3 regions of the Rahnella perminowiae genome follow, and region 3 is predicted to be linked to each of the others. Evidence: predicted binding sites of a transcription regulator. Region 3 holds the regulator's gene; each other region holds the start of a gene.
The links. The regulator PhoB, encoded in region 3, activates phosphate uptake and scavenging genes when phosphate is short. The targets are predictions, from matches to a motif close to CTGTCATAAAACTGNCNNAT.

Region 1 (10,722 bases), on a different contig from region 3:
CTTTGTCAGAGAACCAGCGGTGAGTGATCTTGATGCCGGAGGTAAAGAACGGTGATTCGGATATGCCCAGCAGCATGCGCAGGGCATAGAACATGGAATAACCATTAACGAAACCTGCCATCACCGTGAAGGTGGACCACAGGCCCACGCCCCATGAGAACATTTTTTTAGGCCCAAAACGGTCAACCAGCCAGCCCGCCGGCAGGTTTGCCAGCGCGTAAGGCCACAGGAATGCCGACAGCAGCAGACCCATTTCCGTCTGGCTGAAACCAAACTCTTTAGCAATAGTCGTATTGGCGATACTTAAATTGGCACGGTCGAGATAATTAATCACTGCCGCCATTAACAAAATAAAAATAATGCCCCAGCGCAAGCGTGAAATAACAGGAGCGGCCGTTTTAAACAGAGGTGCATCGAGAGAAGAGGTAGCATCTTTCATAATTTCAATCATCCACTATGGGTTATTCATAAATAAGGCATCACTGAACAGGCTCAGATGAATTTTAATCACAGCTTTACGAATAAAAGACTCGCTTTGGGTATTACAACAAGGACGATGTAAATCTTGCGGAAAGAAAACGGCAAACATGCCGGGTTCCAGATGAATCAGCGATTCATTATTCGTTTCCTGGTAAAACACGATGTCGTGCTTCTCCGCCCGGTCTTCTGCCACCTCATGCTCCGCCGCACCACGCGCCACACCGATGGTTTCTTCTCCCTGCAAGAGAAATTGAATATCGACAAACTTGAAATGTGACTCAGCGCGCATTTCATGAGCAGGAACGGTATTCATTTCCTGAAAAAGACAAAACATCTTGTCCGGAATAATATCGAACTTCCCTGGTGTTAGTGTTGAGAAATCAGTTTGAGTAATATACTCAATACCTTTATTAATAATCGGATGGAAAGCGAATTTTTCACGTTCCCAGTCTCTCAGGCAACATACGATCATGTTGAATAATCCTTTTATATTTATTTATATCAAGGGTCGGATTACGGCTAAAAACGTTATAAATTAAAACTTACTGCCCGGAAGCGTAATCATTTGCAAGAATATTCGACCAGGCGATCAATCAGCGGATAAGACGGCTGCTCATCCGCATCACTCACCGCTATCGTCTCTTATACGGCAGCGATTTTTTTCTGCCACAGCGCAGTGCCGCTGTGGATTTGATCCAGCAATACCGTCAGTCCCCAGAACTTTTCCAGCACATTGTCTTTATTCACCCGGCAGAACTCGCTGTCGAAAGTGCCCAGACGCTGATGATAAATCTTGGCATTCTTCGGATACCCTAATGTTTCCGTCACCGCGCCCAGCGACAGGAAAATAGCTAACTCATCGGCGAGTTGCGGCTGGGTTGCCGCCTTGTGATACAGCCAGCTGTAAAGTTCGGGATGAAAATTGGTGAACACGCCGCTGAATCCTTTAGACCCCGCCTGCATCGCCGGGTAAGCGATCGCGGCGTTAGCATTAATGATGTTCAACGGCGTATTCGCCACCAGCTTCACGCGGCGGGTAACGGTTGCCAGATCACAGCTCACATCTTTCAGTACAACGAAGCGGCCGGTGTTAGCGCAGTATGTGAGCTCTTCGTCGGTCAGCAGGCGGCGATACGGTGCAGGACACTCATACAGTCCCAGCGGCATAGATTCAGGCAAAACACTCAGCAACTTATCCAGCGTGGCGAAGAAGGTCTCACTGCCCTGATTTTTCGGGTCAAGATGATTGGTGACCAGTACCAGTGCGTCGGCTCCGGTTTTCGCCATCGCCTTCAGCTCACTGATTTGGTCATTAATATCATCACTGATGTGGCCAGAGGCAATCACCGGCACGCGCCCAGCGACGTGTTTCACCACAAACTCCGCCAGCTCAACGCGCTCTTGCAGAGTCAGAAATTGCATCTCGCTCGACTGACACACGGCAAACAGCGCATCGACACCTTTCTCAAGATACCAGTCGATCAAACGGGTCAGGCCAGGGTAGTCAATCTGGTTGTCTGCGGTGAAAGGGGTCAACATCACCGGCACGATACCTTCAATACTTTTAGTCATTACTGCTCCTTAAGACGGAATCGATTACGTGGCCGCCAGACTCAATGCATCAAAGCAGCGACCGTTACAGGAAATTAAAGAGTGAACGCAGCATTTACCGCTGCGCCAGACGTGCCAAAACCTGGGGGTTATCAGGCATGTTTGATGCGCCTTCGCGTTCGACTGCCAGCGAGGCAAATGCCGAGGCATAGGTCGCCGCCTGCACCAGACTTTGCCCATTGGCGATACCTGAGGCCAGCGCGCCGTTGAAGGCGTCTCCTGCACCGGTGGTATCAACGCTCAGCGCCGGGAAAGCCGGAATGTGCTGGAACTGATTGCCGTCAAGCAGCAGCGCGCCGCGCGATCCCATCGTAATAATGACCCGCCTGGCACCCTGACTGACGATACGCTGTGCAGCCTCTTTGGCACTGGCTACATCTTTCACGTCAATGCCGGACAGCTGCGATGCCTCAGTTTCATTAGGGGTAATAACGTCAACATATTCAAGACACTCAAGCGCGTGGTTCGAGAAAGGGGCCGGGTTGAGTATCACCTTCACTCCCAGCGCTTTAGCCAGCTTCATCGCGCTCAAGGTAGCGGCAAAGTTGTTTTCGAGCTGCACCAGCAGCACGTCCGAATCTTCAAGTTCGGGCGCGATTGCCGCCACTTCGTCTTCGCTGATGGTTTTATTGGCGCCGGAATAAATGGCAATCATGTTCTCGCCGTTTTCCTGCGAGACATAAATAATGGCGTTGCCGGTTGGTTCGGTTTCTGACTGATAAAGGGTAAAGGAGTGAATCTCCGAGGAGGTCAGGTGATCATAAGCAAACTGGCTGAACTGGTCCTTACCCACCTTGGAAACGAAATGCACCTTGGCACCTGCACGACTGACAGCCGTGGCCTGGTTGGCCCCTTTGCCGCCGGGGCCGAGTGTGCTGCCCAGCGCCAGCAGAGATTCCCCGCCTTTTGGAAAACGTTCAACTTTTGCCACAATATCGACGTTAAATGAACCCAGAATACACACCTTACCTTTCATGTTCTTTCCTTTACCCTGTTGCACAATCTGCTTTCTTTTCTGACTCTGCAGCCGTTGTAGCAACACTTCAAAGTTACCGCCGGTGTCAGTAATCAGCTTTGACTGCAAACTTCGCCGGATTACCATTGCCCCGCCGTGACAGCGCTGAACCAATTTTTCAGCCGCCAGGACATTCAGATCATTGCGAATGGTTTCTCGGGTCACCGCAAACAGGGATGCCAAAACATCCACTTTTACCCGCTCATTTTTATCCAGATATTCCAGGATTTGTTGCCGACGCTCTTCAAGAAACATAGCCACCCACCTTCTCTGTATTCAGAATAAATGTATAAAACAGGTTAAATAGTGATGATGCTCATAGCTTAAATAGCAAAACGGAAGTAAACAAAAATGGGAACTTATGTTTTTTGTGACGTAATAAGCGGGGAATTCTGTCGGGCAAAGCAAACAAATGCTCATTTTGAGAAAGGAAGGTGTAAGCCGGATGGTTTCATGAGAGAAGCCCGTTTAAGGAGATTTAAGCGGGCTTTTATTTTTTGTCATTAATCTTCCGCCATGCTGGAAAATGTCCGTCACGGGAGATATTAGTGATGGAGGTTTATCGCCATGAGATGTTGAAGATCACAAAGTGAGATATATTTCATTTCAACAGATGACATAAAAAGAGCCCGAGGTAAGCGAACAATTTTAACTATCGCAATGGCCAGGATATCCCGTCAAAAGAGCAGAGACTGATCCTGTCGATTTTCGTTTAAACAGATTCAAATCTTACCTGTTATGACTCCTGCATCTTAACGACCACTTTCCCCTTCGCGTGTCCCTGCCCCAGATAGGCAAGAGCTTCCTTTGTTTGTGCAAAAGGGAATACCTTGTCGATCACGGGCCTGATTTGTTCAGCCTCTATGAGTTTACCGATTTGAGTAAGCTGATCGCCATCAGGACGGACAAAGAGAAATGAATAGGTCAGCCCTCGTTTTTTCGCAAGACGCATCATCTTGCGGCTCATCAGCCCGAAGACAAAACGCAGAAAGAAATTTAATCCCCGGGTCCGCGCGAACGCAGCATCTAACGGGCCGGTGAGAGAAACAATCTTTCCACCCGGCCTGAGAATTTGGGTAGATTTTTCAATTGAATCGCCTCTGACAGTGCCGAGAACCATATCGTAGCCACTCAGCACATTTTCGAATTTTTGCTTTTTATAATCAACCACTTCGTCTGCGCCAATCTGACGCACCCATTCGACATTGCCCGTACTGGTTGTTGTCCCCACCTTTGCCCCAAGATGCTTCGCCAGCTGGATGGCAAAACTGCCAATTCCCCCTGAACCTGCCGGAATAAAAACCTTCTGGCCCGGATGCAGCCCGGCTCGCTCTGTCAGTGCCTGCCAGGATGTGAGGCTCACCATCGGGAGCGAAGCTGCCTGCACAAAATCCAGACTGGCGGGTTTCATGGCCGCCGCGCTTTCAGGCACCAAAGCAAATTCGGCAAGGGAACCCGTTCCCTTGTCAAAAATGCTGGCGAAGACTTCGTCGCCTGGCGAGAAACGCGTCACACGACTCCCCACGGCAATGACCACTCCGGACAAGTCGCTGCCCAATGTGGCGGGGAGCTTAAAATGCAAAACCGGCTTAAATATTCCGGTTGGGATAATGTTATCAATCGGGTTCAGACCCACCGCATAAACTTTAACCAGGACTTCATCAGCATCAGGGGCAGGATAATCTACGTTATCAAATCCCCGCTCTGGGGATTTACCATAGCGTTTAAACGTAAACGCTTTCATCGTCTTAGTTTTCATTTGTTGTTTGCCCTGTCGCGTTTGCCAATGAAATTTCCTTAGCGGCCCTGTTGCCGCGCAAAAAATCCCCGGTAATAACCCATCGTAAAAACGTCTTTTTTATGCTTTCGCATCAAGCTGAAGACTTTTGCGCACCACCTTATCCAGGAATGAAGCAGGGGCGAATCTGAGAATAAAATTCAACTGACCGGCCAGCTTGCCTGCCGTGTAACGCATCTTCGGGCGTAACGTCTGAGCCGCTTTAACCACCACGTCAGCCACAACCTGCGGACTTTCCGCCTCAGCCATCGCCTTGCTTACCACTTTCGCCAGCTTAGCCCGGATCTGGTCATACTCCTGAAGCCTGGCATCCGGCTCGATATTATTGGCTTCAAATTGTGTTTTTATGTAGGCAGGTTCAATGACAGAAACTCTGATGCCCTGTGTGCGCAGTTCGTGATCCAGTGCACCCGAATACCCTTCAACCGCATGCTTACTGGCCGCATAAAGTGCCACATAAGGTAACGGAACGATCCCGAGTATCGAACCGATGTTAATGATGCGCCCGCTGCCCTGACGGCGCATATAAGGGATCACTGCCCGGCTCAACCTGACGATGCCCAAAAAGTTGGTGTCGAAAATGTGTTTGGCCTGATCGACAGAACTTTCTTCCGCCGCCGCCGGCGCGACCCCGAAACCCGCATTGTTCACCAGAACATCGATCCGCCCCTCCAGGCGCAGCAACTCATCAATGGCGGCCCCGACAGAAGCGTCGTCTGTCACATCCAGCGTCAGTAACGGAAACGGAGGCTTTCCCGCCTGAGGACCACGCCGGCTCGTGCCATATACCCTATACCCCGCCGCTAAAAGTTTAAGAGCAGATGCTTCGCCGATACCTGAGGACGCGCCGGTAACCAGTGCTACACGTTTTTTTGTCATGCTGAATAAGGCCTTCATGATGAGTTTGTGGTTTCTCATCGCTGATGAGAGGACAGGCTGTAAGAGATGTATGTCGGATTTACCGCTGTGCAGAACCGTCGGAAGACCGTTCTGCACAGTTCACCTCATTGACTAAAGTGCTTTATATCGTTCAGCGACTTCATCTTGTTTAATGTCTGAGAGCAGAGCCTGACGCGAAGCATCGAGGGTGTCCCAGCGGGCTGCATTATGTAAAGGCGGGATGGTGACCTGTTCACGGCGATCAAAGCCCACCAGTGCGGCATCCACTAACTCGCCCACTTCCATGAATTTTGCCGCGTTACTGATGTCGATACCCGCACGGTCCCAGATTTCCGTGTAAGTGCCGGCAGGGAGTACCGCCTGGACATAAATGCCCTTAGATGACAGCTCGACATTCAGTCCCTGAGACAGGAAAAGCACAAAGGCTTTAGTTGCACCGTAAACCGTCATGGCAAATTCCGGGGCCAGGCCTACGACAGAACTGATGTTGACGATCGATCCTTCCCCCGCTTGCACAAAGCGTGGTGCCACGGCGCTGGCCAGTCTGGTCAGGGCGGTGACGTTAAGCGCGATAAGGCTTTCTATCGAATCAGGCGTCTGCCCGGTAAAACTGCCGGACTGCGCGATACCCGCGTTATTGATAAGGATGCCAATCCGTGAGTCTTCACGCAGACGGGCTTCGACCGCGGCTAAATCACGCGTTTGCGTGAGGTCGGCAGGCAGAACGTCGACAGAAATGCCATTTTCCTGTCGCAGACGCGCGGCCAGTGTTTCTAACTTCGCGTTGTCGCGCGCGACCAGAACCAGGTCGTGGCCCCGGCGGGCAAACCGTTCAGCGTAAACAGCACCGATACCTGTGGATGCGCCTGTGATGAGAACTGAAGCTTTAGTCATAAGTTGATCTTCTTTATTAAGGTGTAAACAGAATCCGCCATGTGCGATGTATGTAGGGCTTTACTTGCTGGTCTCAGTCAGCGACGGGTAATCGGTATATCCCGCTGCACCACCGCCATAAAGCGTTTCAGGATTGAGTGAGGCCAGAGGCGCGCCCGTCTTAAGCCTTTCGACCAGATCCGGGTTGGAGATGAACGGACGACCGAACGCGAACAGATCGGCTTTACCTTGCGCAAGCTGAGCGGACGCCAGTTCCAGGTCATAGCCATTGTTGCCGATGTAGGTGTTTTTAAAACGCCGGCGCAGGGAGTCGTAATCGAACGGTGATACATCACGCGGGCCGCCCGTCGCACCTTCAACCACATGGAGGTACACGATGCCCAATGCATCGAGTTGTTCAGCGAGGTAATCATATTGTGGCTGCGGATCACTGCATGAAATCGCATTAGCAGGTGAAACCGGTGAAATACGTACGCCTGTACGTTCTGCACCGATCTCATCTTTTACGGCCGCCGTGACTTCCAGCAACAGGCGCGCACGATTTTCCACGGAGCCGCCGTATTCATCAGTACGCTGGTTTGCGCCGTCTTTAAGGAACTGTTCCAGCAGATAACCATTGGCACCGTGGATCTCTACGCCGTCAAATCCGGCCGCAATGGCATTGGCCGATGCCTTCCTGAAATCATCGATAATCCCCGGTATTTCCTGCAATTCAAGCGCACGCGGCTCTGAGACGTCAGTAAAACTATTGTTCACAAAAGTCTTCGTTCCGGCACGGATAGCGGACGGTGCGACCGGCGCAGCGCCACCAGGCTGCAAATCAACATGCGAAATTCGTCCTACATGCCAAAGCTGTACAAATATGCGCCCGCCTTTGGCATGCACGGCGTCAGTCACTTTGCGCCAGCCATCGATCTGAGCTTGTGTGTAGATCCCCGGCGTATCCTGATAACCCTGCGCCTGTGCGGAGATCTGCGTCGCTTCGGTAATCAGCAACCCTGCTGTGGCACGCTGGGCGTAGTAGGTCGCCGCCAGTTCGCCCGGTACCAGACCCGCTGCGGCCCGGTTACGTGTCAGCGGTGCCATCACGATGCGGTTGGTCAGTGTGATTGCGCCAAGATCATAGGGCTGAAATAAGCGTTGATTTGTCATGTTTATTTACCTGCTAAGGGGTGGGTCAACGTGTCAGCATAATGATGATGATCATAATCTATAAAGTCAACCGGTTTGATTATGACCATCATCAATGTATACTTAACCCCTATTTTTGAGAGGGCAGGAAAGCATGAAAGTGTCAAAAGATCAGGTTCGGGAAAACCGGATGCGCATTGTTGAAACGGCCTCAGAACTTTTTCGTGAACGCGGTTACGATGGCGTGGGCGTTGCGGAACTGATGTCTGCTGCAGGCTTAACCCACGGCGGGTTTTACAAGCACTTTGGTTCCAAGGCTGATCTGATGGCGGAGGCAATGAGCTGCGGTTTTACGCGTTCTGCAGAAAGCACGGCAGGTGTGGACCGGGAAAAATTTATTGAATACTACCTCTCCCGACAACATCGCGATGATATGGGAAAAGGGTGTGTGATGTCGGCACTGGGCACCGATACAGCCCGTCAGTCTGCGTCAATCAAGGCGACATTTGCCGCCGGAATTGAACGCCAGCTGGCAATTTTAGGAACTGAAAATGGCACGCGCGCTGACCTGATAGATACCATCGCCCATCTTGTCGGTGCCCTGGTGTTGTCCCGTGCCTGCCCGGATAATTCCGCTCTGGCTGATGAAATTCTGGATGTCTGCCGCACTCAACTGCTCAGTCAGGACGCGCGTAAAGATTGAAAGTAGAAGATCCGGAAATACGGCCCGGCGGGGCCGACGATGCGCAGGCGAAGGCACGCGTCTCGGCCTTCACCGGCAGGTCCGCAACATATCCGATGGGACCGGACCCGATCCCATATAAAGCAAATGATTTGTTTAACTGACGGTGCTGTTGGGACGGTCGTCCCTGCTCATCCGGTCCGGTTAACGCTAACGTTTCGCGATTCCGTTCGGACATCGCATCAATTTCTGTCCCTGTCCGCGTCAAATCAGACCGCGTCGCCCTGGCGCGGCCGCACCGCTTTGCCCAGCAGTTTACGCTGCGCGGCCTCAAGCGCCAGCTGAGCAGCACCTTCCGCCGTCGCCAGATGACCAAACTGCGAGGCGGCGACGGTGGTATAGGGGGATATGGCGGCAACTGTCCGCCGCGCCGCCGCGACAATCAGCCGGTTCGAGCCGACGCTGCCGCCGAGAATGATCATGGCCGGATCCAGTATCGCCACCAAACCTAACGCCAGAAAACCGATCTGCTCGCCGTAGTGTTGCGCCGCCTGCTGGGCGACAGGTTCGCCGCGCGCCGCGCGCTCCAGCAGCGCCTCAAGCGAGCGTACCGCCGGAGCGCCCGGCGGCCGTTGTGCGTTGAAGCTATCCAGAAATCCGCGCTGCGCCAGATGCTGCTCAAGCAGTAACTCGCCCGGTTTCTCCCGCTCGCTCCAGGGAAACGGCAGGTCGGCGATTTCACCGGCGCAGCCACGCGCACCGTGAATCAGCGCGCCCCCGGCTATAATGCCGCAGCCGATGCGTTCGCCTATCTGCAGGAAGGCGACATCCTGCAGCCCCCGGCCGATGCCGTGGTTAACTTCGGCCACCACCGCACAGTTGACGTTATTCTCCACCAACGGATGCACGCCGTCGGGTAGCGGCAGCCGTGCCAGAATGGCATCCGGCGAGAGTCCGGCCTGCGACGGACCGTCGCGTCCGGAAAGCGGCACATCCGGGCGCACCGGTTTGGGCAAAGCGACCGTCACCGCCAGCAGCGGACCAAAGGCGGACAGTTCCTGACGCAGTGCGGCGATGGCGTCGGCTGCCGCAATGATAAGCTGCGCGGACGCGCCATTGGTGAACTGACGCAGCGCCAGCTGCCGGCCATCCAGACTACGGGCGATAAACAGCGCCTGACTGTTGCCGATATCCGCACCCAGCACCCACCCTGCCTGACGCGCCAGCTGATACACACTGGCACCGCGCCCTCTGGCACCGGCCGTGGCAACGATCGAGCTGTGACGTTGTAGCTCTTGCAGACCGGTGGACACCGTGCTTTTGGCCATGCCGAGCCTTGCCGTCAGCTCGGACTGAGTCGCACCGCCCTGCGCGATGAGTTCGATCGCCAGCAATTGCGCCGTAACGCTGAGCGCCGGAGACGGCCCCGTCCCCTCCCCGTCCGGCAGAGTCGTCTCTCCGGAGCGCTGGCGTAAAAACGCCGTCACCTCCGCCACAGCCGCCTGCTGATTCAGCGCATGAGCACGCTGCGCCAGACCAGACAGCAGCTCACGGCGTTCCGCCTCCTGCCGGCGCCACCAGCTATAGAGCAGCCCGCTGTCGCGGCCGGCCACCGGCTGGCTGAAAAACCACAACAAACTACGCGTGGGCGAACTGAGCCATAGCGAACCGTGCAGCGGCGTGTCGTCAGGCTGGCGCGCCGCGCCGCTCTGAGGACGCAGCGTTATCCCCGGCAGGACAACCGGCCGCCGCCGCGAATGACAGAGTTCGATGACGCCGCCCGCGGCCGGATCGGCACGCATTGCACTCGCCCCGCACACCACAGCCTCCGGAAAGAAATAGTCGACGATTTGCCACAGATAACGTCTGACGATGATGTCGGCAGGGGTGTCAATGTCACCGCTGTAGATGCCACGTGCCAGACGTTGCAGCCGCCGCCGCTTCAGCGCCCGGCTAATCACTGCCGCGTCGTGATCGCGGGCCAGCACCAGCACCGGCCATGATGAATGGGTCATTCTCTCTCCTTTACGCGGTTAACCGCACGGTGTGCACCGGGGGACGGAGTCGCCCGAAACGGGCGGCGCGCCATCATAGGGAATACTTATTTACCTTGCCGCTCCGCCGCTGCTTTGGACTATTTCGGTCAATGTTATGGCAATAAGGTCAAGTTTTATGCGCGAGATGATGCCTCCCGGTCAAGTTATCACGCAG
Region 2 (10,722 bases), on a different contig from region 3:
GTCATGCCGCGCTGATCGCTGTCCGGGCGCACGCCCAGCTCGATTTGCAGAATACGGCGGATGCCGGTCGCTTCGAGATCACGCAGCATTTTCTTGATTTGCTGACGCATCACCACCGGATACCACAGCGCGTAAGTGCCGGTGGCAAAACGCTTGTAGCCTTCCTGAATGCCTTTTACCACGTCCTGATAATCGGTTTTCATTTCATACGGCGGGTCCATCAGGATTAGCCCACGGCGTGAAGGCGGTGGCAACTGGGCTTTCAGTTGCTGATAACCGTCAGCGCGGGCAACGCGGGTGCGGTCATCTTTCTGAAACTCACTGCGCAACAGCGGGAAATCGCTCGGGTGCAGTTCAGTCAGATGCAGCTTGTCATCTTCGCGCAACAGCTGACGGGCAATCAGCGGCGAACCCGGGTAATAACGCAGGTTTTCATTGCGGTTGAAGTGATTGACGACCGACATATATGCCGCCAGTTCTTCAGGAATATCGTCCCGCTGCCAGATGCGCGCGATGCCTTCCAGATATTCGCCGGTGCGTTCGGCGTGCTCGCCGCTCAGCTGATAGCGCCCGGCACCCGCGTGGGTGTCGAGATAAAGGAAGGGTTTTTCTTTTTCTTTCAGAGATTCAATGATCAGGCTCTGAACGGTGTGTTTCAGTACGTCGGCATGGTTGCCTGCGTGAAAACTGTGGCGGTAACTCAACATGTGCGGCTTCTCCTGCGGCTTCGCGGCATTATCCATTAAAGACTATCCCGCCGCCACCCATTGATTTCACCGTAACTTGACCGCATGTTAGAAGTTACGTCATCTTTAAGACGACCCGAATTCACTGCGTGGTGCGCCACAGGCGCATCAGCCCCAAACGCTATTACGAAGGACTGGCCCTATGACTGAACAGCAAAATGCGTCGAATCCGCTCTTAACACCGTTCTCCCTGCCACCTTTCTCTGCGATCAAGCCCGAACATATTGTCCCTGCGATGAAATCCGCTATCGAAGAAAGCCGTCAGACGATTGAACGCGTTGTTGCGCAGGGCGCACCTTATACCTGGGAAAACCTGTGTCAGCCGCTGGCCGAAAGTGACGATCGCCTGAGCCGCATCTGGTCGCCGGTCGGGCATCTCAACGCCGTAAAAAACAGCCAGGAATTGCGTGAAGCTTACGAGCAATGTCTGCCAATTCTGTCGGAATTCAGCACCTGGACCGGGCAGCATGCCGGTTTGTATCAGGCGTATCGCGATTTAAAAGACAGCGAACATTTCAGCACACTGTCCGTGGCTCAGAAAAAAGCCATCGATAACGCGCTGCGTGATTTTGAGTTGTCCGGCATTGGCTTGCCGATGGACAAACAAAAGCGTTATGGCGAAATTTCCGCGCGCCTGTCTGAACTGGGTTCGACCTACAGTAACAATGTGCTCGATGCCACCATGGGCTGGAGCAAACTCATCACTGATGAGAATGACCTGAAAGGTCTGCCGGAAAGCGCACTGGCCGCTGCAAAAGCGTTGGCAGAATCTAAAGAACAGGAAGGCTGGCTGTTAACACTGGATATCCCGAGCTATCTGCCGGTGATCACCTACGGCGAAAACCGTGAATTGCGTGAAGAGATGTACCGTGCGTTTGCCACCCGTGCCTCCGATCAGGGGCCGAATGCCGGTAAGTGGGACAACAGTGAGGTCATGGCCGAAGAGCTGGCGCTGCGTCACGAACTGGCCCAGTTGTTAGGTTTTGATTCGTTTGCGGATATGTCGCTTGCCACCAAAATGGCGGAAAGCCCGAAACAGGTGATCGATTTCCTGAGCGGTCTGGCAAAACGTGCGCGTCCGCAGGGCGAGCAGGAACTGGCGCAGTTGCGTGCTTTCGCCAAAGAACATTTCGGCGTGGATGAGATGGAAGCCTGGGATTTGCCGTTCTATGGCGAAAAACAGAAACAGCACCTGTTCTCCATTAACGACGAGCAGTTACGGCCTTACTTCCCTGAACAGCGTGCGCTGGAAGGGTTGTTCGAAGTGGTGAAACGTATTTACGGTATCACCGCCAAAGAGCGCAAAGATGTGGAAACCTGGCACAAAGATGTGCGTTTCTTCGATCTGTTCGATGAAACTGGCGACCTGCGCGGCAGCTTCTATCTCGATCTTTATGCCCGTGAACACAAGCGCGGTGGCGCATGGATGAACGACTGCGTGGGCAGTATGCGCAAAGCGGACGGCGAACTGCAAAAACCGGTTGCATACCTGACCTGTAACTTTAACGGTCCGGTGGGCAACAAACCGGCACTGTTTACGCACAACGAAGTCACCACGCTGTTCCATGAATTCGGTCACGGACTGCATCATATGCTGACCCGCATCGACACGCCGGGGGTTGCCGGTATTGCCGGTGTACCGTGGGATGCTGTCGAACTGCCAAGCCAGTTTATGGAAAACTGGTGCTGGGAGCCGGACGCTCTGGCGTTTATCTCCGGTCATTTTGAAACCGGCGAACCCCTGCCGAAAGAGATGCTGGATAAGATGCTGGCGGCGAAAAACTATCAGGCGGCGCTGTTTATCCTGCGTCAGCTGGAGTTCGGTCTGTTCGATTTCCGTATGCATGCAGAGTACGACCCGGCCAAAGGTGCGCAAATCCTGCAAACGCTGGCAGAAATCAAAAAACAGGTGGCCGTGGTACCGTCACCGTCGTGGGGACGTTTCCCGCACGCTTTCAGCCACATCTTTGCGGGCGGTTATGCGGCGGGTTATTACAGCTATCTGTGGGCGGAAGTGTTGTCTGCCGATGCCTATTCCCGCTTTGAAGAAGAAGGTATTTTCAACCGCGAAACCGGCCAGTCATTCCTGGATAACATTCTGTCGCGTGGCGGTTCCGAAGAGCCGATGGAGCTGTTCAAACGCTTCCGCGGGCGTGAGCCGCAGCTGGATGCTATGCTGCGCCACTACGGAATCAAAGGATAACCTCTGCCTGTGAGTGTGTGTTTACTGTGTGAAGAAGGCGCCGATGAAGGCGCCTTATCTGTTCTGGCGCAGCGCTGGGATCTGACGTCTGACCCGGATGCCGTAATGGCGCTGGTGCTGACGTCTGAACGTCTGGAATTACGCAAACGTGACGAGCCAAAACTCGGCGCGATTTATGTCGATTTTGTCGGCGGCACGATGGCGCATCGTCGCAAATTCGGCGGCGGACGCGGTGAGGCAGTAGCCAAAGCCGTCGGCATTAAAGGCAGCTATCTGCCGGATGTCGTTGACGCCACCGCAGGGCTGGGCCGTGATGCGTTTGTACTGGCGTCCCTGGGGTGTAAGGTGCGGATGCTGGAGCGCAATCCGGTAGTGGCGGCACTGCTCGATGACGGGCTGGCGCGCGGCTATCGCGATGCAGAAATCGGCCCGTGGCTGCGCGAGCGTATGACGTTGCTGCATGCCTCAAGCCTGACAGCGCTGGCTGCACTATCGCCAAAACCGGAAGTGGTGTATCTCGACCCGATGTATCCGCATAAACAGAAAAGTGCGCTGGTGAAGAAAGAGATGCGGGTATTTCAGGGATTAGTCGGCCCGGATGAAGATGCGGATGGCCTGCTGGAACCGGCACGCCGTTTAGCGACTAAACGTATTGTGGTCAAACGCCCGGACTACGCACCGCCGATGGCTGATATTGCCGCCCAGGCCGCTGTCGTGACCAAAAGTCACCGGTTTGATATCTATACGCCGTTGTAACCAAAGGCATCGCATGATTAATAAGAAACCAGAAAGCACTGCACATACGTTCTGGTTTCTTATTTTCATGCCTGATTACGCAAATCTTCGATAAATTCGGTAACGGGTACAGTTTTTTCACGATCCCGTTGCGCTTCGTCGATCTTATTTAGCTGGTCAATCAGGATCTTTTTCATTTCTGCTTCCGCAAAACGCGTCAGTAAATCCCTTACCATCGGCTGGTATCCAATCTGGTGATGTGCCGCGATGGTTTTCAGGTTATTCAGCAGCGATTTTTGCAACCTTATTGAGATGGCCTGAAGCTCCATCATGTCATCAAATTCAGCGGCCAGAGAAGGGTTAACTGCCTCTGCATGCTCCTCCGATGCTCCGAGCTCGCGATTATCCCACATTTCTGCATTATCCTGAGCGTCATGGCGGGTCGTCATAATATCTTCCTCTAAATTGGGAGTGTTGCTGCCAGCTTTTCGCGGGTATCCTTCAGATAATGACCCTCGCGGTTAGCAAAGCATTCGAAGACCTCTTTCTCCACAACATTATGTTTTACGAACAATTTCTCTTTCACTGCCGGTGAAAACTGGATTTTCATAATACATCCTGTATGAAAACATCTTCCGTATATACCCATACTGTTTGAATATTGTTCATAATTAACAGAGGGATGTGATTTATATATTGTTAATCACCTATTCTGTATATACAGATTAATCCTTTGTTCAGGAATCGACCCGTATTCTCCAGGCAAAAAGACAAAAAAAGCCCGCAGGTGAAAACCAGCGGGCTTGTTTACAATATTAACAGCAACGCCTCTTACGCTTCTTCTTCCTCATCGCGCAATGGCACGATCAGCATGTCGATATGAACGGTGTTAATCAACTGGCGTGCTGAGGACATCAGCTTGCTCCAGAAATCCTGATGATGGCCGCACAGCACTAAGTCCACGCCATATTTGTTGATGGCATCTACCAGCACCTGCGCCAGATCACCGCTGCCGCTGAGGGTCTCCGAAATCGGATAGCCGGCATTTTGCGACAGTTCGTTCAACGCGTGATGGGTTTCTTCGGAAATACGTTTCTGCATGTCGCCCAGGTTAACGTCGATAAGACCCGTATACAGGTCTGAATAGTTCACATCAACGTGGATCAGGGACACTTTGGCGTTATACGGGCGCGCCATGGAAACGGCTTTCTCGACCAGAACTTTGCTCTCCGGCGACAGGTCCACAGCAATAAGTATGTGTTTGTAAGCCATAAGAAAACTCCTTCCATAAGTCGGTTAATAGCAATATCAGCATCATGCGGATGTCATGACGTCAGTATAGCGCCAAAATGGTTAAATAAATCAAGCATACAGATCCCATTTCCTTATCTGAGAATCCATAGATATAAATAATATGAACAGTTTCGGATTCGTTTCCTACACTCAATAATGCAGGCGTCTCCTGCTTTGGCAATCTTCTGTGGTACGAAAAGAGGGCGGGCGAAGGTAGCCCGGGGGTGTGAAATTGCGGAAAGGCAGGGCGAAACGCCGGGTGTGTGCCAGCATGACGGGCGCATTGCGCGGTGTCAGTTCGCCTTGAGGGGGAATCATGATCAGTCCCGTTGCGCTGTTTTGGGCTTTATGTTTTGTATGTGTAGTGAATATGCTGCGCTATTACTCTTCTTTGCGCGCATTGCTGGTGGTTCTGCGGGGGTGCGATCCGCTGTTGTATCAGTACGTCGATGGCGGAGGGTTTTTTACGGCTCACGGTCAGCCTGGCAAGCAAATAAGGTTGGTACGCTATATTTATGCTCAGCGCTACGTTGAACATCACGATCCTGAGTTTATTCGCCGTTGTGAGCGGGTTCGCGGTCAGTTTATCCTGACTACGGCACTGGTCGGTTTAATATTAATCAGTATGTTAGCCATGCTTATCTGGTATTAGCATACCCTTCGTACTTGAAGCTGCAGCGGCGTTAGCGGCTCTCGTTCACCCGAATCACTGACCTGTGTCAGCTCATCGGGATTCTCTCGTTTGCTGCCTTGCTGCAACTCCAATTACTTTGGTTATGAATTAGGGAGGATGTGTGAAAAAGGAAACAAAAAAGGCGACCTGCTGAGCAAGGTCGCCTTTTTACTGCCTGTCAGACAAGCATCAGATCAGCTTCAGGGCAATCCAGTACAGGACACCGGAAAGCACAATCGACACCGGCAGGGTTAATATCCACGCCATCGCGATGTTTTTCACGGTTTTCGACTGCACACCGCCGCCATCGACAATCATGGTGCCCGCGACGGCAGACGACAACACATGCGTGGTGGAAACTGGCATGCCGGTGTAGCTGGCTACGCCGATGGACACTGCCGCAGTAAGCTGTGCTGACAGCCCCTGTGCGTAAGTCATGCCTTTCTTACCAATCTTCTCACCGATGGTGGTCGCAACACGTTTCCAGCCAATCATGGTACCCAGTGCCAGCGCCAGCGCTACCGCGATAATGATCCAGATAGGTGCATATTCGACGGTTTGCAGAATGTCGGTTTTCAGCTCGCCGAGGAAGCGTTTATCTGCGGCGGAAGTTTCCGGCAGCTTCGCCACTTTATCCGCAGTATCAGAAACACACATCAGCAGGCGACGCATATGGCTGCGTTCGTCCGGTGACAGGTCGCTATAAGATTGCAGATTAGTCAGCAGGCTTTGCGCACGACCAATGGCGTCAAGTGCGTGGCTGCTGTCGCAGTGGAACACTTTGGGCTCGTCAGTCGGTGCGATATTAACATCAGGTGCAGGCACTATCGGTGTCAGTGCTACCACATGCGGTACAGCATCAGCATGTTGCTGATAATACTGTCCGAGGTGGGTCACGGCGTCGCGGGTACGGGTAATGTCGTAACCGGTTGCACTCATGTTCAGCACAAAACCCGCCGGAGCCACACCAATCAGAACCAGCATAATCAGGCCAATACCTTTCTGACCATCATTAGCGCCATGAGAGAAACTCACGCCGATAGCCGACAGGATCAGGCCGATACGTGTCCAGAATGGCGGCTTTTTCTTGCCATCTTTCTTTTCCCGTTCAGCAGGGGTCAGGTGGATACGTGCATGTTTCTTGTTGCCACTCCAGTAACGGCGCAGCAGGAAAATCATGGTACCTGCCATAATCATCCCGACCAGCGGGGAGACGATCAGTGAGGCAAAAATACCGATCATTTTGGGGATGTTTAACGCATCGACCACAGAGGTGTGAGTCATTAATGCATTGGTCAGCCCTACGCCAATGATGGCGCCGATCAGGGTATGAGAACTGGACGCCGGCAGGCCGAAATACCAGGTGCCAAGGTTCCAGATGATCGCCGCCAGTAACATTGAAAACACCATGGCAAGGCCATGAGCAGAACCCACGTTGAGCAGCAAATCAGTTGGCAGTAAATGAACGATGGCATAAGCCACACTCAAACCACCGAGCAGGACGCCAAAGAAGTTAAATACCCCTGCCATCACGACCGCTAATTGCGAACGCATTGCCCGGGTATAGATGACGGTTGCCACTGCGTTGGCCGTATCATGGAAGCCGTTAATGGCTTCATAGAACAGAACAAACAGTAACGCGAGAATCAATAACGAACCGGTATGAATATCCAATCCGGCAAATAGATGCAGCATAATTGTTACGCCAGTTAGTGGTCATGAACGCCGCGCATTATCTGCGAGAACAGGGGGAGGGGAAAAGGAAAATATGACATTTTTTTGACTAAAAACAGTCCAATATCTACCCTGGATTTGGTTAAGTTTTTATTTATCAAAAAGTTATTCCTCCTTTGGTGATTGAAACATTTACTTACGACGTTCAGGAAACGGTCTGTTGGCTGGTTTAACAGGCGCCTGTCCCTTACAATCCGCGGCTCAACGCCCCGGTAAACAGGGCGAACCTTATGTAAAACGTAGTTGAATTTCCGTAAAAGAGAGGCCGAAAGTGGAACAGGTTGATGTGGTAGTCATTGGTGCAGGTGCGGCAGGCATGTTCTGCGCGGCGCAGGCCGGACAAGGTGGCTGCCGGGTTCTGCTGCTGGATAACGGCAAAAAAACCGGACGCAAAATTTTGATGTCAGGCGGCGGACGCTGCAATTTCACCAACCTTTATGCTGAACCCGCTGCCTATCTTTCCGAAAATCCGCATTTTTGTAAATCCGCGCTGGCGCGTTATACCCAGTGGGATTTCATCGATATGGTCAACCGTTACGGCATCGCCTGGCACGAGAAAACCCTCGGGCAGTTGTTCTGCGACGACTCGGCACAGCAAATCGTCAGCATGCTCGATAAAGAATGCGAGCAGGGCAACGTCGATGTACGCCTGCGCAGCGAGATTTCCGATGTGCAGAAAACCGAAAATGGCTTTGTCATCAAGGTGAATGGCTCAACTGTAAGCACTCACTCACTTGTTATTGCCAGCGGCGGGCTTTCCATGCCGGGGCTGGGCGCGACACCCTTCGGTTACCGTCTGGCGGAACAGTTTGGCCTGAAAGTGCTGCCGACCCGCGCCGGTCTGGTGCCGTTTACCCTGCACAAACCGCTGCTCGATCATTTGCAGACGCTTTCCGGCGTGTCAGTGCCTGCGGTTCTGACTGCGCAAGACGGCACGGTTTTCCGTGAAAGCATTCTTTTCACCCATCGTGGCATGTCCGGTCCGGCAGTTTTACAGCTTTCGAGCTACTGGCAGCCGGGTGAGTTTGTGAGCGTTAACTTACTTCCTGATGTGGATCTGGCGGCGTTTCTGAATACGCAGCGTCAGGAACACCCGAACCAGAGCCTGAAAAATACGCTGGCGATGCAACTGCCGAAACGTCTGGTGGAGTGCCTGCAAACGCTGGATCAGTTGCCGGACGTCACGCTGAAACAGCTGAATGTGCCGCAGCAGGTGGAACTGGTTGAACAACTGCAAAACTGGCAGGTTCAGCCCAACGGCACCGAAGGTTACCGCACGGCAGAAGTGACGCTTGGCGGCGTCGATACCAAAGAGTTGTCGTCCAAAACCATGGCCGCCGCTAAGGTGCCGGGCTTGTATTTTATCGGTGAAGTAGTGGATGTCACCGGCTGGCTGGGTGGATATAACTTCCAGTGGGCGTGGAGTTCGGCGTGGGCCTGTGCGCAGGATCTGGTGGTGTTTTGCAATAATAAAAATGGTGATCTGAATAAATAGTTGGTGATCTCACCTGCATTTGAGACATTAAAGTTCGTGATCCAGAGCACCTCGACAAAAAATCTAATTTTGATGTCAAACAGGAAAATCTCCCCCCTCAAAAGCAGAAAAACACGACATAGGGTAGTGGTCGCCACTGACCGACAGATCCTATGTCGTGTTTAGCGAGCGGTTCACGCCGGTGAGCAAGGCCGCTGGGTTGCATAAGCAGGCTAGCGGCTTGCCGCGTTTATCTGTCCAGATGTTTTAATGCCACCTGTGGGCGGTATTGTTTTTATTACGGGATAATCACAGCGGGTTTGTGAGGTTGGGCAGTCTACGCGTAAAACCCAATGATACGAACCACAAGAAACCCCGCCACCCTTTCTGAGGTAGCGGGGTCAGCTAAAACGTACTTTTAGGATACGGTCACTTTGAACTCATAGTCTCCTGTCGTGAACGGCAGCCTGACTGGCGTTTTGGAGTCCCCCGGTAACACCTTCTCAGGACAAAAAACCTTTCAAATTTTCCAGCATATTGGTCATCATGCCGAAGGCCATATTTACGCTGTGAATGCTGTAATACAGCGTAATATCATTGCGCATCAGGTAGGTTTCAAAACGCTTATCTGCCAGCACCGCCTGAACTTCCAGACTGCGATCGCGGAAATGTCGGCAGTTATTAATGTACAAATCCAGTGAACGGTATTCTCCCGTAGCAAGCTGATTCACCAGCACCGCCATCTGTTCGAAGCTCTCGATCAGCGCCCTGTGTTTTTCCAGATGGCCGGCATGCTCCTGAAGATTTTCCATAATGACGTTCTCCCGGTAACGAGACGACGGCAAAAGCCTGATCAGAAGCTTTGCCAGTCGGACTCATTTGTGGAGTGCGCACCCGGTTTTTCCGTGCGTGGAAGGGCGGCTAGTGCCCGCGCCGGTTTTGCCCGGGACTGATGCTGAGCCGTGGCGTCGCTGAGACGGAATTCGCCGACCAGTCTCGCCAGGCCGTCAGCCTGATCCTGCAACGAGCGCGAGGCTGAAGAGGCTTCCTCTACCAGCGCGGCGTTCTGCTGAGTCACGTCATCCATCTGATTGACCGCCTGATGTACCTGAGAAATCCCCTGACTCTGCTCTGTTGCCGCAGCGGCAATCTCGTTGACCAAATCAGTCACCTGACGGATGGCATTACCCATGGAGTTCATGTTCTCGCCGACATCGCCCGCCTGATGGGCACCGGCTTCGATCAGGCTGTAGGAAAGGTCGATCAGTTCTTTTATCTCACGCGCGGCGGTGGTCGAACGTTGTGAAAGATTTCTGACCTCTCCTGCAACAACAGCAAAGCCTTTACCGTGCTCACCGGCACGTGCCGCTTCCACGGCGGCATTTAACGCCAGAATATTGGTCTGGAAGGCGATGCCCTCGATAAGCGTGATGATCTCAGTGACTTTGCGTGAACTGCTGCGGATATCACCCATCGTACCCAGCATCGTCTCAAGTGATGATGCACTTTTCTCCGACAGTGCATTCATGTTACCCGCCAGCTGGCTGGCCTGACGCGTGTTGTCAGCCGTCTGGCGAACCGTCTCGCTCAGCTCGGTCATGCTGGCGGCCGTTTGTTCCAGAGAAGCTGCTTGCTGCTCGGTGCGCGAGGAGAGATCTTCGTTACCGGCCGCGATTTGTGCCGAGGCGCTGCTGACGGACTGGGAAGCCGCGCTCACAGACAGCAGCGCTCCGGATACGCGTTGCATCAGACTATTGAACGCGCGGGCCATATTGCCCACTTCATCATGACGGCTGTCATCGGCGCTTACGGTCAGATCCAGCCGCTCGCTGGCGACGGCCATAATCCCGCCGATGTCCAGCAG
Region 3 (10,722 bases):
ATCCACATGAATGTCTGGCTGAAACGGCTGAAGGCGCGCGGCATCAGACTGTGCAGTACTTCATCTTTCAGAGAATCTTTTTCAGTCTTCTTCAGCTTACGGTGTTGTTCACCTTCGAGCTGTTCAATCTTGGCCTGGAGTTCCTGTTTGATCACCGGAGAAGGCAGGATTTTCTCTTCTTTACGGGCGCAGATCAGGATCTGACCGCCGTTGACATGCGTCAGCGCATCGCCACCGTGAGAACCCATCGGTGAGACCCAGCCGGTTTTCGCCATGTCCTGGCTACCGCACGGAGTAAAGGTGAAAGCGCTGAGCTGTTTTTCCATTTCATCAGCAGATAACGAAACTTCACGGCTCAAACGGTAAACTAATAAATTCTTAAACCATAACATGGCGTTATCCCTGTCGCAGCGCACTCGTAGTACGCTGAATAAATGAATGCAGGGCGGCATGATAACCAATTGAGCGTCAGTCGTCGTTAAGAAATCGCCGCACCCTGTAACATTGCATAACAGCTTATTCTGGTGACAGTCGCGTCTGGCTTCTAAACTGAATAAACTCAAAAAAACTGACCCTGCAAAGTGTAAAAGGAGAACACCACGTGCGAATTGGCATTGATTTAGGCGGCACAAAAATAGAAGTCATTGCGTTATCTGATGAAGGTAAAGAGCTGTTCCGTAAACGGGTCGATACCCCGAGAAATGACTACGAACGCACGCTCAAAGCGATCGAAGGACTGGTGCTGGATGCTGAAAAAGCCACAGGCCAGCGCGGCAGCGTAGGGCTGGGGATCCCCGGCACTCTGTCGCCTTTTACCGGTAAGGTGAAAAATTCCAATTCGGTCTGGCTGAACGGACAACAGCTGGATGAGGATCTGGCCCTGCTATTAAAACGCGAAGTGCATATTGCCAATGATGCGAATTGCCTTGCGGTGTCAGAAGCCACTGACGGCGCAGGGGCGGGCCGTCAGACCGTATTTGCGGTTATTATCGGCACCGGCTGTGGTTCCGGTGTGGCGCTTCACGGCGCGGCGCATGCGGGCGGTAATGGCAATGCCGGGGAATGGGGACATAACCCGCTGCCGTGGCAGGATGATGAAGAAATTCAGTTTGCCCGTGAGGTACCGTGCTATTGCGGGAAATCAGGCTGCGTCGAAACCTTTGTTTCCGGCACCGGTTTTGCAGAAGACTACTTCCGTTTGTCCGGTCAGCGGCTGAAAGGCGCAGAGATTATTGCGCGGGTGGAACAGGGGGATGAAACCGCAGAACTGGCGCTCGGACGCTATGAACGCCGTCTGGCTAAGGCGCTGGCGAACGTAGTAAATATCCTCGATCCGGACGTGATTGTCTTCGGGGGAGGCATGAGTAATGTGGATCGTTTGTATCAGACGGTGCCGCTGTTGATTAAACAATGGGTGTTTGGCGGAGAATGTGAAACGCCGATCCTCAAAGCCGTTCATGGTGATTCGAGCGGTGTGCGCGGTGCGGCCTGGCTATGGCCGCAATCGCGCTTTGCGTTGTAAGCATCAGAAATAATCATGAGTAAGTCACAGGAAAAAAAATCGCGCCCCTGTGACTTACCGCCGTTGCCCTTCAGAGCGCCATTTCGCGCTTAAAGACTTCCAGAGTATGTGCCTTGACGCGGATAAATTCCGGATGGCTCATGATTTCCGATCCACGCGGGCGCGGCAGGTCGAACGGTACGATTTCCGCAATCTGCGTCGGTCGCCGCGTCAGCAGTAAAATCTCATCCGCCAGGAACACCGCATCTTCCAGATCATGTGACACAATCAGCATCGTGACGCCAGTCGCCAGTTGCACTTCCTGCAATTTATCGCGGATAAACAGCGTCATCTCGAAATCCAGCGCCGAGAAAGGTTCGTCGAGGAACATCACTTCCGGACGCGTCGCCAGCGCCCGCATGATACATACCGTTTGCTGCTGGCCGCCGGAAAGCTCATACGGATAGCGTTTCAGGTCAAAGCGGATATCAAACATCTGCGTCAGCTCCTCAACCCGTGCATTCACATCGGCTTTGCTCATGCCATGGCGGACCAGTGGATAGGCGATGTTGGCGCGCGCGCTCATCCACGGAAACAGCGCATCGCGGTAGTTCTGAAATACGTAGCCGATGGTGGTTTGTGCCAGCGTTTTGCCGTCAAATAAAATATCGCCCTTATCGACCGGGATCAGCCCGGCGATCATATTCATTAAGGTCGATTTTCCACAGCCATTCGGGCCGAAGATCGACACAATTTTGCTGCGCGGCAGATCCAGATTGAGATCGGTGTAAAGCGGTTGCCCGGCAAAGGCTTTGTTCAGCCCGCGGATTGTCACATGCGTGTCGGGGCGCGTGGCGTATTGAGGCAGCTTCGGGCCTTGGTAGTCAGGGTTCAGCGAGAGAGGTTGCGTCATGCTTTGCTACTCCAGTGCACAGTTTTTTTCTCGATCAGTAAAAAAGCCAGATTCAGCAGATAGCCCAGCGCACCAGTGATCAGGATCGAGGCGTACATATCTTTGATATTGAAAACCTGCTGGGCATCAATGATCCGATGGCCGAGGCCGGTTTCTGAACCGATAAACATTTCGGCGACAATCACGATCACCAGCGCAATCGACACGCCGGTGCGCAGTCCGACAAAGGTTTGTGCCAGGCTTTCCATCAGCATGATGTCTTTGAAAATATGCCAGCGGGAAATACCCATCACTTTGGCGGCCATCAGGCGGGTTTTTTTGGCATTCATCACGCCGTATGCACTGTTGAACAGGATGACCAGCACGGCAGCAAAGGCGGCGATGGCGATTTTGTTGGCATCCGTAATGCCGAAAATCAACATAAACAGCGGGATAAGCGCTGAGGATGGCGTTGAACGGAAGAAGTCGATCAGAAATTCCAGGCTGCGGTAAACTTTTTCATTGCTGCCCAGCATGACCCCCAGCGGCACACCAATGACCGCGGCAAAGGCAAAGGAAACCAGCGTCCGGTAGAGTGTGGCGCCGATATCGGTGCGCATGGACGCATCGGAAAATGACCGGAACATATAGCCAAGTGTCTCGACGGGTGAGGGCAGAAGCACCGGATTGAGCCATTTCGCACTGACGGCCAGTTGCCAGAATAAAAACAGCAGTACCGGGCCGACCAGCGGCAGTAATCTTGAAGACCAGCGTGAAGTCATTCTGTTTCCCCTCATCCCTGATAAATCAGTGAAGCGACATCCACCGGCTTGCTGAAGATTTTCCTTTCTGTAAAGACGTCATAAAATTTCTGGAACCATTGCAGGTTGTCGCCTTTTAAACCGGAATACATCACAAAGCCCGGCAGCGGCACTTCCTTCACCAGCGCCGGTTCAATGCTGGTGTAACCGGCGACATTTTCGCGCGCTTTGTCAGGGTGAGCCGCAATGAATTCCACCGCTTTCTGATAAGCGGCAATAAACTTTTTGGTTTCTTCAGGCTTGCTGGCAATAAAGCTGGCGTTGAGTGCTGCGGCACCGCCAAACCACGGTGCGTCGGCGTTGCCGAGCACATATTTAGAAATCACGCCGGTTTCCAGGGTGCGGGAAAGATTTTTCATCCGCCCCACGGTGCCGGTCGGTTCGAGCGTGTATACACCGTCAATTTGTCCTGCGGCCAGGGCAGGTGCGTGTTGCCCCACCGGCAGTTCGATCACCGACGGGTTAGTGAAGCCATTTTTCTCCAGAATAATTTTCGCCATAGTGACGTTCTGGATCCCCGGGCCGCAGGCAATTTTCTTGCCTTTCAGATCACTGATAGCCTTGGCCGGGCTGTTCAGTGGTACCAGAAACTCATCTAACACCAGCGTGTGGTTTGACGGATTAGAACAGATAATTTTAAACAGACCCGGTGAGGTAATGGCCCCCAGTCCCAGCGCGCCGGTTGCGGTACCATTTGCGCAGCCGTGGATCCTGCCGGTGATCATCCCTTCAACAATTTGTTGTGCGCTGGCGAATTTCACCCCTTTCACATTCAGCCCGGCCTCTTTAAAAAAGCCCTGTTCAAGTGCCACGTACAAGGGTAAACCGCCGACAATCGGCCAGTAGCCAATACGGATTTCATCGTCGCCGGCTGCAAAAACCGACGTCGGGATCATGCCACCCAGGGTTGAAACGCCACCGGTAATGGCAAGCCATTGCATCAGCTGGCGGCGTTTTTTATCGACCGGACGGCATTCTGGTTTGATGTTTTTCATGGGCGGTTCCCTTAGCGGTTATGGATACATTGCAACTTGTACTGCAACTTGTATACATAACGTTAAGCACAGGGCATGCCAGTTTGTTAACGGGCGGGAAGCGGCGTAAATTCAGCAGGTTGACAAAGGGATACGCACTGCGCTGGTGCGATTTTTGGGCGCCTGCTCACAATCAGGATCCACGGCAGGGCATATCGCTAGCAATATTTTTAGCGACATGCCCCGCAAAAGATCGCGGTCAGACTTTAAATTCACTGCTTAAACGGCTGATACCCAGACCATTCACTTTGGTGACTTTGATTTGTACCGGAATGCGATCTTTCATTGCTTCGACATGGCTGATCACGCCGATGGTTTTACCCGAGGCGTTAAGGCTGTCGAGGGCATCCAGTGCCGTATCCAGCGTGTCGGCGTCAAGCGTGCCGAAACCTTCATCAAGGAACAGAGAGTCGATGCGGGTTTTGTCGCTGACCAGATCAGACAATGCCAGCGCCAGCGCCAGGCTGACCAGGAAGCTTTCGCCGCCGGATAATGTGCGGGTGTCACGTAGCGCATCGGCCTGCCAGGTATCGACCACCTGCAACTCCAGCGCATCGCTGGTTTTGCGCTGTAACAGATAGCGCCCGTGCAGTTTTTCCAGCTGGCGGTTCGCCAGATAAACCAGATGATCGAGGGTCAGTCCCTGCGCGAATTTACGGAATTTCGCCCCGTCACTGGACCCAATCATCTGATTGAGATAACCCCAGTCATCACAGGTCAGCTGTGCCTGCGCTATCTGAGCAATCAGCGCCTGTTGTCCGCTGTGGCGCTGCTTGTCGCTTTCCAGTTGGTTCTTCACTTCGCCCAGACGTTGTTGTAACGCTTTCAGTTGTTGAGCCAGTTCCGTCTGCTGCACGGTCAGGGCATTAAGATCACCGTCAGATTCACTCAGATGAGCAGGGCGGACAAGACGATGCTTTTCCAGCATATCTCTGGCGTCAGTCAGTAATGCCTGTGCCTGTGCCAGTTGTTGTTGCAGATGTTCTTTGCGTTGCTGCAGCTGTTGGCGCAGCACGTCGTCAAGCAGCGCTCCTTTCACCGCGGCTTCATCGGCAAACCCGCTGGTGCTCAGCGCCTGTTGCCACACCTGTTCCGTTTGTGTCAGTTGTGCGCTGGTCTGTAATTGTTGCTTCTGCGCACTGGCCAGCTGACCGGCAAGCTGGTCGCGTTGTTCCTGCGCCTTATGCAGCGCGGTCTGGGCATCACTGAACGCTTTTTCTGCCGCCTGCTGTTGCTGATGTAAGTGTTCGCGAACCTGAGCCACCTGGCGCTCGCCGAACAGTTCGAGGCGCCGGGCATGAAGCTCAGAAAGCGCTTTTTCACCTTCGGCCTGTTGTTTTTGCAACCGGACAAGGTCTTGCTGAGATTTCGCCTCTATTTCTACCAGCCGCGTAATGCGTTCGGTCAGCAATGCACTTTGCTGTTGTACTTTTTGTTGGAGATTCAGGGCGTCAGTCAGGGCATCTTTCGCCTGTTGAAGTGCCCGTGCCAGCTGTTCGTGCTGGCCGGTCAGCGCCTGAGACTGCTGCTCTTCTTCGTCGCGGGCGGTCAGCCATTGCGAGATGTCAGTGGTGTCATGCAGGGTAAACGTCAGATTCAGCGGCATGCTGAGCTGTTGCCAGTTTGCCGTCTGCGCATTCAGTTGCTGCTGATCCTGCTCCATCTGGATCTGCAGACGTCTTTGCTGTTCTTTCAGGCTTTTGATCTTCGCCGCCAGTTCGATACCGCTGGCTTTTACCGCATCGAATTCAAGCTGCATTTTCTCGACGCGCTGTGCGGTTTCAGAAGGTTTGATCTCCTGATAGTGTTCAACCGCCGGATGCGAGGTCGAGCCGCACAACGGGCAGGCTTTACCGCTTTGCAAATTCGCGCGTTCAGCTTCGAGGCTGACGATCAGCATTTCCTGTTTATGCAGCGTTTTTACGTCGTTGAGATGTTCAAGTTGTGTCTGACATTGCAGGCGGATCTTATCCAGGCGCTGCTCTTCCTCAGCCAGTTGTACCTGATACTGCGCAAAATCTTGGTTTTGTTGCTGCACGCGCTGGTTAAGCTGCGGGAAAAGTTGCGCGAGCGAAAAAAGCTGTTGTCGCACCGGCCGGAGTTGCATCAGTTCTGTTTGCCGTTTCTGTAAGGCTGCCAGCGGATGCTGTTTTTCCAGAGCTGCCTGACGCTGCTGTGCGGCGTTAAGGGCTTCGGTCAGTGCGGTCTGCCGGGTTTGATGCTGGCGGTTTTCTTCATCCAGTTTTTGTCGTTCTGCCGTTATTTGCCGCAGTGTTGTGTTCTGGTCAGCGGCCTGTTTCTGCGATTCACTGACCGCCCGCTGTGTTTCTGCCAGTGATTTGTGCCACTGAGCGATTTCACCGTCCAGCGGCAGGATTTTTTCTTCGATCAGCGTTTGCATCCGGCGCTGTTCTTCGGCCTGCTTCTGACGTGCAGTTTGCGCCTGTTCTGCTGCCTGGTTCAGCGGCGCCATCTGCGCGATCTGCTGTTCCTGTTGCTGTATCAGTTGCGTCAGATGCTGCTGAAGGCGTTGTGACTCTTCCTGACAACGCTGACGGTCATTGAGTAACGGACGCAGTTTTTCCGCCGGTTCACTGCGTGCCAGCTGTTGTAACTGCGGCGCGGCGGCCAGATTTTCCTGCTCAGCGGCAGCCAGCTGCAACTGAGATTGCTGAAGTTTTTGCTGCACCTGTTGCCATTGTTGCAGCCAGTTCAGATCCCGCTGGCGTTGCTGCGCCTGTTGGCTGAGGCTGTTTTCCTGTGCGTTCAGTTCAGCATGCTGTGCCTCCAGCGTCTGGCGTTGTTCTTCGCTGAGCAGTTCGATGCCGGACATGCGCTGATGCAGACCGTCGAGTACGATGCGCGCTTCTTTATGTTGCTCAAAGACGCGCTGAGACAGCCGTCCGTAAATTTCGGTGCCGGTCAGTTCTTCCAGCAATTCGGCGCGGTCGTTGGCATCAGCATTCAGAAACGCGGCGAACTGCCCCTGAGACAGCATCATGGATTTGGTGAAACGGCCGAAATCCAGCCCGGTCAGTGTGGCGATGGCGTCGAGTTTGTCGCGCACTTTATCGGCCAGAATTTTGCCGCCGGCCAGTAACGCCAGCTCGACTTTCGGTGCCTGCAAGTTGCCATCCGGCGAATTTTTAGCTCGACGCTGGCTCCAGAATGCGCGGTAAGCTACGCCTTTAACTTCAAACTCCACCTCAGCCAGCGATTCGGCGGTGTGGCGGGTCATCAGTTCGTTCTGGCTTGGTGTGATGTTCAGACGTGGCGTCTGATGATAAAGCGCCAGACAAATGGCATCAAGCAGGGTGGTTTTCCCTGCCCCGGTCGGGCCGGTGATCGCGAATAATCCGTTGCTGGCGAACGGCTCGGCAGTGAAATCAATTTTCCATTCGCCTTCCAGCGAGTTCAGGTTTTTTAAACGCAGGCTGAGAATTTTCATTGTGCGCTGTCCTCTGCATTCTGAGCGTGCGTGACCTGCTCAACAACCTGAGCAAAAAGAGTGCGCATCCGCGCCTGACGGGGGGCATCAGGGTCTGGCTCCAGCGCCAGCCGCCGTTCAAAGACGTCGCTGACGCTCAGTTCACTGAGGGTCTCTTTTTCCTGCTGCTCAATGCTGCTGATGCGCTGTTCTTTGCTGCGGCGCAACAGGACAACTTCCACCGGCAAATCCGCAGTCAGCGCCTGAATACGCCGCTGAATATCGCTGAGATAATCCTGCGTGGCGACTTCGATATCAAGCCAGACGGGTTTTTGTGCATCACCGCCTTCGAACTGCGCCAGTTGCTTTTCAATTTCCGCCAGCGAGCCTTTGAGTATCTGCATGGGCTGGAAAACAGGAATTTCCAGCGTGTCGATGGCACTGAGCGTTGCCCCGTCGAAATCGAGCAGATACACACTTTTGGCTTTGCTCAGTTCGTCAAAGCTCAGGGCAATTGGCGAACCGCTGTAACGGATGTGGTGAGTTTTTGCGACGCACTGTGCGCGGTGAATATGGCCAAGCGCCACATAATCAACCGGCGGGAACGCCTGCGCGGGGAAGGCGTCAAGTGTGCCTATATAGATGTCACGCACGGAATCAGAAGTACTGACGCCAACGGTGGTCAGATGGCCGGTTGCAATAACGGGCAGCGGTATGCCGAGTTCATCACGCCTGGCCTGCGCGGCCTGCCAGAGCGCGTCATAATGTGCGGCGATGGCTTCCTGCAATGCCAGTTGTTTGTCGCTGCCGGACTGACCGGCCTGACTGGCCAGCAGATCACGCGGGCGTAAAAACGGGATGGCACACAGTACCGCGCCCGGTTTTCCGTCACGCTGACTGAGCACCAAAATCTGTTCAGACAGATTTTCGCCGACAGTGGCAATCACCCGCGTATTCAGGCAGGAAAGTAGCTCGCGTGATTCATTAAGTGTTGCGACGGAATCGTGGTTGCCAGCCAGTACCACCAGCTGACAGCCGGTTTGTTGTAATTCCACCACGAAGCGGTTATACAATTCGCGGGCATAACTGGGCGGTGATCCGGTATCGAAAATATCACCCGCGACAATCACGGCGTCGACCTGATGTTGCTGCACCTGACCGGTCAGCCAGCGCAGAAATGCCTGATGTTCGGCTGCACGGCTTTTGGTGAAAAAGTACTGGCCAAGATGCCAGTCTGACGTGTGGATCAGGCGCATGAGACTCCTGTATGAACCCTGGATGACGACAATGGGGCAAAGTATAAACGTCGGCGGGGGGAGATGTCCCCGATAAATCAGTCCAATTTCAGCGAGATGGCCGCTAATTATCTGTCATATTTGACTGTAATGAACCATTCTTTTCATTCATAAATCTGTCACAAAACTGACGCATAATGGCGCCCGCAATCAAATAAAAGATCGCTAACCTATTGGCAGGACCTACGATGGCTAGACGTATATTGGTGGTTGAAGACGAAGCTCCAATCCGTGAAATGGTGTGTTTTGTACTGGAACAAAATGGCTATCAGGCCGTAGAAGCTGAGGATTTTGATTCAGCGATTGGGCAGCTTGTTGAACCTTACCCTGAACTTATCCTGCTCGACTGGATGTTACCTGGCGGTTCCGGTATTCAGTTTATTAAGCATCTTAAACGTGAGGCGCTGACCCGCGAAATTCCGGTAATGATGTTGACCGCACGCGGTGAAGAAGAAGATCGGGTGCGTGGCCTCGAAGTCGGTGCCGATGATTACATCACCAAACCGTTTTCCCCGAAAGAGCTGGTTGCCCGCATTAAAGCGGTGATGCGTCGCATCTCGCCAATGGCGGTGGAAGAAGTGATCGACATGCAGGGTTTAAGCCTGGATCCCTCGTCTCACCGGGTGATGGCCAACGAACAGGCGCTTGATATGGGGCCGACAGAATTTAAGTTATTACACTTCTTTATGACGCATTCTGAACGTGTTTATAGCCGGGAACAGTTGCTCAATAACGTCTGGGGCACTAACGTTTATGTGGAAGATCGCACCGTAGACGTGCATATTCGTCGTTTGCGTAAGGCGTTGGAAACCAGCGGACATGACAGAATGATCCAGACTGTTCGTGGTACCGGATACCGTTTTTCAACGCGTTATTGAGTCCTCACAGCGGAGAATCTGTGTGCTAGAACGTTTGTCATGGAAACGATTGGCCGGCGAATTTTTTCTCTTTTGTCTGCCAGCGTTAATTCTCGGTATTTTCGTCGGTCATTTCGGCTGGCTCCTGTTTGTGTCGCTGGTTGCGGCACTGGGCTGGAATTATTACAACCAGCTCAAACTCTCTCACTGGCTGTGGCTTGACCGCAGTATTACGCCGCCGAACGGCCGCTGGAGCTGGGAGCCGCTGTTCTACGGGCTTAACCAGATGCAGATGCGCAACCGGCGTCGGCGTCGTGAATTAGGTCAGTTGATCAAACGTTTTCGCAGCGGTGCTGAATCGCTGCCAGATGCCGTGGTGCTGACCACGGAAGAAGGCAATATTTTCTGGTGTAACGGGCTGGCGCAGGATCTGCTCGGTTTCCGCTGGCCGGAAGATAACGGGCAACATATCTTCAACCTGCTGCGTTATCCGGAATTCCGGCTGTGGATCCAGACCCGCGATTTCAGCCGGGCGCTGAATCTGCAACTCAATAATGAGCATTACGTCGAGTTTCGCGTTATGCCTTATTCAGAAGGGCAACTGCTGATGGTGGCACGCGATGTCACACAGATGCGCCAGCTCGAAGGTGCACGGCGTAACTTCTTTGCTAACGTCAGTCATGAGCTGAGAACCCCGCTGACCGTATTGCAGGGATATCTGGAAATGATGGAAGACGCCAAACTGGAAGAACCTTTCCGCACCAAAGCACTGGATACCATGCAGGAACAGACGCGGCGAATGGACGGGCTGGTGAAGCAGTTGCTGACGCTGTCGAAAATCGAAGCTTCAGCGAATATTGATTTGCATGAGAAAGTCGATATTCCGGTGATGCTC

Region 1: a site for PhoB is predicted at 3,604-3,623, ahead of rbsK (putative transcription factor/ribokinase fusion protein RikA). Genes of this name have one in related genera too.
Region 2: a site for PhoB is predicted at 7,417-7,436, ahead of pitA (inorganic phosphate transporter PitA). Genes of this name have one in related genera too.

The regions. Positions count from the first base shown of each region.
Region 1 is NZ_JAFMOT010000182.1:137,146-147,867, reverse strand. It holds gene J1781_RS17250 (MFS transporter) at 1-439, opposite strand, end outside; gene J1781_RS17245 (NanQ anomerase/TabA/YiaL family protein) at 455-952, opposite strand; gene J1781_RS17240 (Dap2 family DHDPS-related protein) at 1,123-2,052, opposite strand; gene rbsK (putative transcription factor/ribokinase fusion protein RikA) at 2,147-3,361, opposite strand; gene J1781_RS17230 (NADP-dependent oxidoreductase) at 3,843-4,865, opposite strand; gene J1781_RS17225 (oxidoreductase) at 4,965-5,783, opposite strand; gene J1781_RS17220 (SDR family NAD(P)-dependent oxidoreductase) at 5,916-6,698, opposite strand; gene J1781_RS17215 (alkene reductase) at 6,759-7,850, opposite strand; gene J1781_RS17210 (TetR/AcrR family transcriptional regulator) at 7,984-8,532, shown strand; gene J1781_RS17205 (ROK family transcriptional regulator) at 8,781-10,526, opposite strand; gene J1781_RS17200 (SIS domain-containing protein) at 10,641-10,722, shown strand, end outside.
Region 2 is NZ_JAFMOT010000186.1:116,190-126,911, reverse strand. It holds gene J1781_RS21030 (23S rRNA (adenine(2030)-N(6))-methyltransferase RlmJ) at 1-707, opposite strand, end outside; gene prlC (oligopeptidase A) at 889-2,949, shown strand; gene rsmJ (16S rRNA (guanine(1516)-N(2))-methyltransferase RsmJ) at 2,959-3,705, shown strand; gene J1781_RS21015 (hypothetical protein) at 3,771-4,133, opposite strand; gene J1781_RS21010 (hypothetical protein) at 4,145-4,294, opposite strand; gene uspA (universal stress protein UspA) at 4,516-4,956, opposite strand; gene uspB (universal stress protein UspB) at 5,294-5,629, shown strand; gene pitA (inorganic phosphate transporter PitA) at 5,840-7,345, opposite strand; gene J1781_RS20990 (BaiN/RdsA family NAD(P)/FAD-dependent oxidoreductase) at 7,656-8,879, shown strand; gene J1781_RS20985 (hypothetical protein) at 9,362-9,670, opposite strand; gene J1781_RS20980 (methyl-accepting chemotaxis protein) at 9,712-10,722, opposite strand, start outside.
Region 3 is NZ_JAFMOT010000179.1:52,847-63,568, forward strand. It holds gene rdgC (recombination-associated protein RdgC) at 1-392, opposite strand, end outside; gene mak (fructokinase) at 602-1,522, shown strand; gene J1781_RS14700 (ABC transporter ATP-binding protein) at 1,593-2,414, opposite strand; gene J1781_RS14705 (ABC transporter permease) at 2,411-3,175, opposite strand; gene J1781_RS14710 (ABC transporter substrate-binding protein) at 3,187-4,209, opposite strand; gene sbcC (exonuclease subunit SbcC) at 4,448-7,696, opposite strand; gene sbcD (exonuclease subunit SbcD) at 7,693-8,931, opposite strand; gene phoB (phosphate response regulator transcription factor PhoB) at 9,159-9,848, shown strand; gene phoR (phosphate regulon sensor histidine kinase PhoR) at 9,871-10,722, shown strand, end outside.